DNA from 3 places in the Lachnoclostridium sp. genome. Region 3 is predicted to be linked to each of the others. Evidence: predicted binding sites of a transcription regulator. Region 3 holds the regulator's gene; each other region holds the start of a gene.
What was found. The regulator NrdR, encoded in region 3, represses ribonucleotide reductase genes. The targets are predictions, from matches to a motif close to CACAANATNTTGTG.
Positions count from the first base shown of each region.

Region 1: the regulator NrdR is predicted to act here: its motif matches at 1,975-1,988, upstream of RTP52_RS12655 (ribonucleoside-diphosphate reductase subunit alpha).
Region 2: the regulator NrdR is predicted to act here: its motif matches at 1,652-1,665, upstream of RTP52_RS10015 (ribonucleoside triphosphate reductase).

Region 1 is NZ_DAMADT010000019.1:13,756-17,039, forward strand. Features, by position in the region: gene RTP52_RS12655 (ribonucleoside-diphosphate reductase subunit alpha) at 1-1,944, opposite strand, end outside; gene RTP52_RS12660 (VOC family protein) at 2,291-2,713, opposite strand; gene RTP52_RS12665 (FtsX-like permease family protein) at 3,102-3,284, opposite strand, start outside.
Region 2 is NZ_DAMADT010000012.1:75,953-79,236, forward strand. Features, by position in the region: gene RTP52_RS10015 (ribonucleoside triphosphate reductase) at 1-1,545, opposite strand, end outside; gene hflX (GTPase HflX) at 1,814-3,076, opposite strand; gene RTP52_RS10025 (tetratricopeptide repeat protein) at 3,095-3,284, opposite strand, start outside.
Region 3 is NZ_DAMADT010000015.1:1,175-4,458, forward strand. Features, by position in the region: gene RTP52_RS10970 (DNA polymerase Y family protein) at 1-859, opposite strand, end outside; gene RTP52_RS10975 (PRC-barrel domain-containing protein) at 1,058-1,315, opposite strand; gene nrdR (transcriptional regulator NrdR) at 1,466-1,927, shown strand; gene RTP52_RS10985 (YifB family Mg chelatase-like AAA ATPase) at 2,310-3,284, shown strand, end outside.

The DNA.
Region 1 (3,284 bases), on a different contig from region 3:
AGTACTTCCAGTTGGTGCAACTGCTGTAATATAGCCATTTCTCATCCCATACTTTGCTACCTCTTTACTTAATGCCATCCATCGTTCACTGGTATAACCTCTGCGGTTAAAATACTCTCCTGTTTCCCACTCGGAACCATGAAAAGCTTCATATTTTCCCTTTTCCTTTGCAAGTTGCATCGAGGCTTTGATGGCCTGATATGCAATTTCTTCAAATAAATCATCCGCTTCCTCAAGATGTTTTTGTGTCTCCCAACCAATACCGTGATTTACAAGATAATGATGATATCCACTTGTCCCAAGTCCGATTGCACGGTACTTATCACTGGTAATTCGTGCTTCTGCTACTGGTGTCTTATTTAACGTAATAACATTATCAAGCATACGAATCTGTAATGGAATATTAACTTCTAAATCCTTTTTTTCAATCCTACCAAGACTAATCGAATTTAGATTACAGGTTACCATATCCCCTGATTTAGTCTTTGTAATAATCACTTTATCACTGGACTCTTCTTGAAGCACTTCCTCTACGAGCTCACTTTCACTCATATTTTGAGCTATCTCTTGACAAAGGTTCGAGGAATAAATCATTCCAACGTGTTTATTCGGATTTGCCTGATTCACCGTATCACGGAAGAAGATAAAAGGTGTTCCGGTCTCAACAGCACTCTTCATAATCCGTTTCATCACTTCAAGTGCCGGAACTGAAATTCTTGGTAATTCTTTGCATTCTTCACATGCAAGATAGCGCTTTGTAAACTCTTTCTCTGTGACCTCATCATAGCTATCCTCCAAAGAAAATCCCATTACCTTTTTTACCATGTAAGGATCAAATAACGACCACTCTTCTCGTCGCTCTAATCGTTCCATGAATAAGTTTGGTACACTAAGTGCGGTAAATATATCATGCGCTTTTCTTCGATCATCTCCATTATTTGTTTTGAGGTCAAGAAAATCATATAGGTCGGCATGCCAAACATCTAGAGTAATGGTAGCTCCTCCCTTTCGTCTTCCTAATTGATCCACTGCAATTGCAGTATCATTATAGAGTCGCACCCAAGGAATTACTCCTCCGGAAGCATTCTTATTTCCTCGTATCTCACTGTTTAAAGCACGGATTTTACCTACATAGATACCAAGCGCCCCGCCATGTTTACTCACACTAGAAAACTTCTGATTCACATCATAGATCGACCATAAATTATCTCCTACCACTGAGATAAAACAGCTACTTAGCTGATAAAATGGTGTACCGGCATTGGCAAGAGTAGGCGTTGCTACTGTCATTTGAAGACTACTTAACAAATCGTAGAACTTCTTCACATATTCCATACGCTTTGATTTCTCTTCCGGAATTGCAAGGTGCATCGCAATTGTCATAAATCTTTCTTGTGGAAGTTCAAGAACCTCCTTCTGATTCCCCTTAACAAGATAACGATCGGATAACAGCTTCACACCCTCGTAATTAAATAAATAATCACGCTCTGGCTTAATATACTCACCTAACTCTTTTATCTCTGACTGTGAATATTTATCTGTCAAATATTCTCCGTAATATTCTTTCTCCACCAACGAATTCACTAGCTTTAAAAAATCCCCATATCCAAAATGCTTATAATGACGTTCAATAGCTGCTTCTTTATACAAATCAAATACGAACAATCTCGCCGCTACATACTGCCAATTGGTATGTGTTTCACGCATGATATTACCAAATTCATCTTTCTTGATATGGATTACTTTTTCAATCGCTGTTTGTATCAGCATCTTTTGAATTTCTTTCGTACTCATTCCGTCCACAAACTGGATCCTCGCATCCAGCTCCAGTTCGATTGGATCACAGCCTTCCAAACCCTCACAAGCAAATGCAATCATTCTCTTCGTCTTTTCCACACATAACGGCTCATAGCTTTGATTACGCTTTTTAATCATAATATCCATAGTTTACACTCACCCTGTCTTTTAGTTAATTACAATATATAGTATCATCTAAAGAGATATCATTATATTTAATACTATATAATGTCATAGTAATAATTATCGTTATTATTTATATATTATACCGCAACATAAAAATAATCAAGAGTGAAATATTTTTTTACTTATTTTTTTAGACTTTTGGAGGTGTATTATTCTCCAAAAATTGACATAAGAAAAAGAAGAACAGACTATTAAGAATGTTCTTCCACTGGAACTTAGAATATTTAAATTATACTTTTGCATTGTTGCCATTCTTGACGAAATCGAATATACCAATCCAAACACTTGCCAGACCTATATCCGCTTTTTACTTAACTCTAACTTTCATAGGGTGATTCTCATGAAACTGTACCAAATCCCATAGGTTTCCATATAAATCTTTAAATACAGCTACTTTTCCATAGTCCTGTACTTTAGGTTCTCTAATAAATTCAATTCCATGCTCTATCATCTCTTGATAATCCCTATCAAAATTATCAGTCCCAAGAAACAGGAAAACTCTTCCCCCTGCTTGATTACCAATAAACTCCTCCTGCACTGGTTTCGAAGCTTTAGCTAGCAATATTGTTGTTCCATTAGAACCTGGTGGTGATACTACCACCCACCTTTTATCTTGTTCAGCTTGATAAGTGTCTTCCACCAATTGAAAATGTAATTTTTTTGTATAAAAATCAATAGCCTCATCATAATCTCTTACAACTAATGCTATATGAACTATCGATTGTACCATGATTAGCTCCTCCTTTTAAGTATTTAAATCTTCTTATTAATATTTCATTTATTATATATCTGAAATAATGCTTTTGGGACCAAAACATTAACTATGTATGTTCCGTTCTCATTTGAGTTCCCCCATATTTATTGTTATGGTGAAATACTCCTTTTCGGTTATTTTAGCACTAGCATATAGAAAGGACAAGGGGCCATTTCCCCAATTATCATATGATAGAGTAAAGCATTATAACCTAATTATGAAATCAAAAGATATTAGTTTCTTATTGTACCGAATAATCAAAAAGTCTTAAAAAGAGAGAGGTAAAGCAAAATAATCAAACTACGACTTCTTTGCTATACTTCTCTCTCAATATTATTCCAATCAAGGTTTCAATTCTTTCTTATTACTCAATGCTTTTTAGAGCCTCGATCGGATCAATTACATCCAACGACCGATCAGTAATCAAATTCACCAATAGAGCAAAAATATAGGACATTACAGCAGAAATCACATAGCTGATTGGATGAATAGAAACTGCAAAATAAATGGATGGCATCTTAAGTGCATAAGTTAAACAGTTGCCGAT
Region 2 (3,284 bases), on a different contig from region 3:
AAGACGCTCTCTCATGTGATTTAACACTTCTACAGAAAATTGCTGAGTTTTCTTATCTGTCATATCTTTACCAAGCCATTTTGCATTCAGTCCTACTTCATTCATACCAATCAGTCCAATGGTAGAGAAATGATTTTCAAAGGTTCCTAGATAACGTTTCGTGTATGGATATAATCCTTCTTCTAATAATTTCGTGATTACTTTTCTCTTCACCTTTAAGGATCTTGCGGAGATATCCATCATACGATCAAGTCTTTGATAAAATTCCGCCTGATTCGCAGATACATATGCAATACGTGGCATATTAATGGTAACAACACCAACAGAGCCAGTGCTTTCACCGCTACCAAAGAAACCACCCGTCTTTTTACGTAACTCACGTAAATCAAGTCTTAGACGACAGCACATGGAACGAACATCACTTGGTTCCATATCAGAGTTTATATAATTAGAGAAATAAGGGGTACCATACTTTGCAGTCATCTCAAATAATAATTGATTATTCTCTGTGTCTGACCAATCAAAATCTTTTGTTATGGAGTAAGTAGGAATTGGATATTGGAAACCACGTCCGTTCGCATCACCTTCGATCATAATTTCTATGAAGGCTTTGTTTACTAAATCCATCTCTTTCTTACAATCCTTATATTTAAAATCCATCTCTTTTCCGCCGACGATACATGGCAGTTCCGCTAAATCATTAGGAACTGTCCAGTCTAACGTAATATTGGAGAATGGTGCTTGTGTTCCCCAACGACTTGGAGTATTTACTCCATAAATAAAGCATTGAATACATTGCTTTACTTCTTCATAACTTAAATTATCTACTTTAACAAATGGAGCTAGGTAAGTATCAAAAGAGGAAAAAGCTTGGGCTCCTGCCCATTCGTTCTGCATGATCCCTAAGAAATTAACCATCTGGTTACATAAGGTGGAAAGGTGCTTTGCCGGAGATGAGGTAATTTTACCTGGAATTCCACCAAGCCCTTCTTTAATAAGTTGTTTTAAAGACCAACCTGCACAGTATCCTGTTAACATGGACAAATCATGAATATGTATGTCTGCGTTACGATGGGCATTTGCAATTTCTTCATCGTAAATCTCTGACAACCAATAATTTGCAGTGATCGCTCCAGAATTATGTAGAATTAATCCTCCAACAGAGTAAGTAACCGTAGAGTTTTCTTTTACTCTCCAGTCTTCCTCTTTCACGTACATATCTACAATTTCCTTATAATCTAAAATGGTAGATTTCATATTACGTATTTTTTCCCTATTCTTTCGATAAAGAATATAGGCTTTTGCCACATCGGTATACCCAGATTGTTCAAGTACATGCTCCACACTATCTTGAATATCTTCTACCGTAACCGTACTGTCTTTCAACTTGGTTTGAAAATCTGATGTAACACGCAAAGACAACAAATTAATGATATCCTCGTTATAAAGTTTTTGCGTAGCATTGAATGCTTTTGCAATGGCACTACTGATTTTTGAAAGCGCAAATTCGGCAATTTCACCGTCCCGTTTCACAACTTTAATCATGTGTACTTCTCCCTTCCTACCTAGATTGTTCAATAATAAATTCTATCAGAAAGCAATAGCAACGTCAAGGCTAACTACAACATATATTTTAAGATTTTAGTCCTACCACTACATATTGTGTTTCATTGTGTTCGCAAAAAAAGTCCGTAAAATAGCTTAAACACACGGTTTTCGTTATGTTTCGCTCACCTACGGACTTTTTACTAACACAATATAATCTATTTTTTATTATTTTATTAAAAATTTTGTTGCTATAATTGCTCCAAGCTTATTCTTGTTTACTCCGTACCAATTGGTTTGCAATATCCTTCGGTACATAAGCTTTTACAAAAATACCGCCTTCTTGATATTCCTCTTCTAACAGCTGCCCATACTTACGGATAAGCTGTATGCTCCCCGCTTCTTGGTAAGAAAATATATGCTCTAATAATACTTTTGCCTCTCGTAATACTTCTTCAATTAGATTTAGAAGTTCTACTACACCAACTCCATTTTTTGCAGAAATTTTTACGGTCTTATCTGCTTTTAAATCCTTCATTGGTTCTTCCTCTTGAACAAGATCTTGTTTATTAAAGACAGTAATCACCGTTTTATCTGTTACCTGTAGCTTTTTTAATGTTTCATAAACAATATGCATCTGTTTATAGGCCTGAGGATTCGAAGCATCCACAACATGTACGATGATATCGGCATACTTTGCTTCTTCTAAAGTAGAACGGAACGCATCAATCAAATGGTGGGGTAACTTTCTAATAAAACCAACGGTATCGGTTAATAATACCTGCTGCCCACTTTCTAATACTAGATTTCTAGTGGTGGGATCAAGTGTCGCAAAGAGCATATTGGCCTCTAACACATCGGCCTCAGTAAGACGATTTAGTAGTGTTGATTTACCGGCGTTGGTATAACCTACAATTGCAACAACCGGAATAGGATTTTTCATACGAAGAGAACGTGCAACTTCTCTGTTTTTCTTGATATCATCTAATTCCCGATTTAATTGAGCAATTCTATCCTTAATTAAACGACGGTCAATCTCAAGTTTCTTTTCACCAGGACCTCTAGTCCCAATACCACCACCCAGTCTTGATAAGGAGTTTCTCATACCAATTAACCTGGTAGAACGGTATTTTAACTGTGCCAATTCAACTTGAATCTTACCCTCCCTTGTACTTGCATGCTGGGCAAAGATATCTAGTATTATCATAGTACGATCCATTACCTTTGCCTGCAGTGCATCTTCAAGGTTTCTTAATTGAGCAGGAGATAATTCATCATCACAGATAATTCCTGTGGCACCTAACTGTTCAATCAGAAGACGGATTTCTTCAATCTTTCCCTTACCAACGTAAGTTCCAGGATGAATGCTCTCACGATTTTGAATGATTCTTCCAACGGTTATGGCACCTGCAGTATCTACAAGCTCCACAAGCTCATCTACTGACTCCTCGGTATCATCATTATCATTTTCGCTGACGGCAACCAGAATCACTTTTTCTTTCTCTTCTTTTATCTCATATAATTCTGACATAACTATAGGCTGTCCTCCTTATGGTTTCTTTACTGATCCAGATGTTTCTACTTGCTCAGATTTGTTTGTATTCGTTTCCTTACTAGCACCCTCTACTCTAGTTTTTAAGAAGGTAGCGTCTTTTTTTGCATCCACATCGTCTGGGTAACGATCCAGATACTTTTTCATCTTCTCGTATGCTTCGTTAAAGTTTCCAGTCTTTTCTAAT
Region 3 (3,284 bases):
TTGCACCAACGGTTTCACTTAATGCAAGTAAGACTTGTTTTGCTGTTGTATTATCAATGACATCTTGACTTAAGGTGATACTGTTTCCACAACCTTTTGCCTTCGTATCAGCATCCTCAACCGGTTCTTCATCAATACCATTTGCATACTCATGAATTAGGGTACTATATTTGTTTCCTAGATGCGTTCTTAGGATACTAACATCTGTATGTGCTAAATCGTAGATGCTACGAATGCCTAAGACATTAAATTTCGCTTTAGCGGACTTTCCAACAAAAAATAATTCCTCAACAGGAAGAGGCCACATCTTCTCTGATATTTCGGATGGAAATAAGGAATGGCAAAGATTCGGTTTTTTAAAGTCGGAAGCCATCTTTGCAAGAAGTTTGTTGGTAGAAACTCCAATATTTACAGTAAAACCTAATTCTTTCATAACTCGTTCTCTAATTTGGCTAGCGATATCCATAGGAGTACCAAATAGATGATAAGTATCAGTCATATCGAGGAATGCTTCATCAATACTAAATTGGTTAAGCGTAGGTGTATATTCTAATAAAAGTTTCATTAATCGTTCTGAATAGCTTGTATATACTTCAAAATTAGGGGGGACTACCACCAAAGAGGGACACTTTTGAAGTGCTTGCGTTAATGGCTCCCCTGTTACAATGCCATAAGATTTAGCTTTGGTGGATTTTGCTAGAACGATACCATGCCTGCTTTGCTTATCACCACCTACTGCGGAAGGAATCGTACGTAAGTCTAACGCCTCGGAATTTGATGTTAAACGATGCACAGATTCCCAGCTTAAGAAAGCACTATTCACATCCACATGAAAAATTAGTCGTTCTTTTTTTATCATATCTCTCATTTCCTTAATAATAAATACAATTTATTAAATATCGCTGTAATGGAACAGATTCATTAAAATTATTCTTCATTTTAAAATTCTGATATAAGTATAGTATCTCAGTTTCAATCTGTTTCATGAAATAACCATTAATATTATTATAGGAAACATAAGTTCGAATGTAAAGAGGGATTTATATTACGTTTTCAATCAACCGCACTTCTTAAAACATTCATCAACATCAATATCAACTAAAATGACGTCAGGACCTACTTGACAAATGCATGACCAAGGTATGATATATTCGTGATCTCTTCCTAAAAGACCCCATATTTTTGGTGGTCCTGGAACGATGATAGCTTCAATGCATCCAGTGACAGCGTCAAAAATAATGTCACATACAAAGCCTAACCGTTTGGCATCTCTACAATTAATGACTTCTTTATTCCGCATTTCAAATAATCGCATATGATAGATCCTCCCGTTTTTTAATATCATATGAAGAAAATATAAAAACATGATTGACTATATGCTTGACCTATGGGAATTTATTCAATATAATGAAAGTAGAGATTACGGTTAACATGTGCGGGCTAAAATAATAATGGGAGGTACCGTATGAAGTGTCCATTTTGTGGAAAAGAAAATACAAGAGTAATTGACTCAAGACCAGCAGATGACTGCAGTTCCATTCGACGCAGAAGACAATGTGATGAATGTTCCAAACGTTTTACTACTTATGAAAAAGTAGAAACGATACCTTTGGTGGTAATTAAGAAGGATAATAATCGTGAACCTTACGATCGTTCCAAAATTGAAGCAGGTGTATTTCGTTCCTGCCATAAGCGCCCGATTTCCGTAGACCAGATTAACGCACTCGTTGATGAAGTGGAAAACACTATTTTTAATTTGGAAGAAAAAGAAGTTCCAAGTAACAAAATCGGTGAAATTGTGATGGATAAGCTAAAGAATTTAGATGCTGTAGCTTATGTTCGTTTTGCTTCCGTTTATCGTGAATTTAAGGATGTCAATACCTTTATGAATGAATTAAAGAAGATACTCGACCATGAACATGCTTAAAAGTGTATAAAGATTACAAACCTCCAAGGGGTATATGACCTTTTGGAGGTTTTTTAATCTATTTAAACGCAGTATTTATCAATATAAATATTTCATATAATGTGTAGGTCAAATACAATAACAGTGTTATTTTGGTAATATAGTTAATTACAAAATTCAATATAAGTTGTAAAATAATGGTTGCACAAAGGAGAAAATATACATTTATTTTATTATAAATTTAATGAAGTATGCTTTTAGGTTCAAGATGAATAAAATCATGATAGTTGCTTTAAGTAAAGTTGCTTTTTCTTGTTTATTAAAAACTCATTGATACTAAGATACGAGTCTGCTATAATACCTTTAGGTATTTGCTTTCCTTGGAGAGGGGAAAGGATATTAGATGTTTAGTAAATCATTTTCTGCTGCGATTGATGGAATTGATGCCTTTATCGTGAATGTAGAGGCAGATGTAAGTGATGGACTTCCTAGCTTTGATCTAGTTGGATTTTTAGGTTCCGAAGTGAAGGAAGCGAAAGAAAGGGTAAAAACAGCAATACGTAATTCTGGTTATTCGTTGCCACCAAAACATATCACTATCAATTTATCACCAGCTGATGTAAAAAAAGAAGGAACTGCCTTCGATTTGGCAATTGCCATAGCAATTCTAACCGCTTCTGGTTATATTCCCACTGAATATTTGGAACAAACATTATTGATTGGAGAACTTAGTTTAGATGGAAAGATTCGTCGTGTAAATGGAATCCTTCCGCTTATTTGTACTGCCCAAAAACAAGGATATAAACGCTGTGTTATACCGAAGGATAATGCAAAAGAGGGGGCAGTAGTTAGCGGAATTGAGGTGATTGGAGTCGAGAGCCTTAGACAGACTGTGGAGTTACTCTCGGGCATGATGACAATACTTCCTGAATTTGTAGATGTTACTTCACTGTTCTTAGAACAAGAGGAAAAGAATCTGGATTTTTCTGATATTGTCGGCCAAGTGACTGCAAAAAGGGCAATTGAGGTATCTGTTGCTGGTCAACATAATATCATGATGATAGGGACTCCTGGCTCTGGAAAAACGATGCTAGCAAAAAGAATTCCTTCCATTATGCCAGAATTAAGCTTTGAGGAGAGTCTTGAAATATCTAAGATTTATAGCGTATCCGGACAACTTGACAATAATCGTATCTTGATCCTAGAGAGACCATTTCGTTCTCCTCATCACACAATTACTCAAACAGCACTCATTGGTGGAGGACGATGTCCAAGACCTGGAGAAATCAGTTTAGCAGCCCATGGTGTGTTGTTTTTAGATGAGCTAACCGAGTTTGATAATCGGACCTTAGAAGTGCTTAGACAGCCGTTAGAAGAG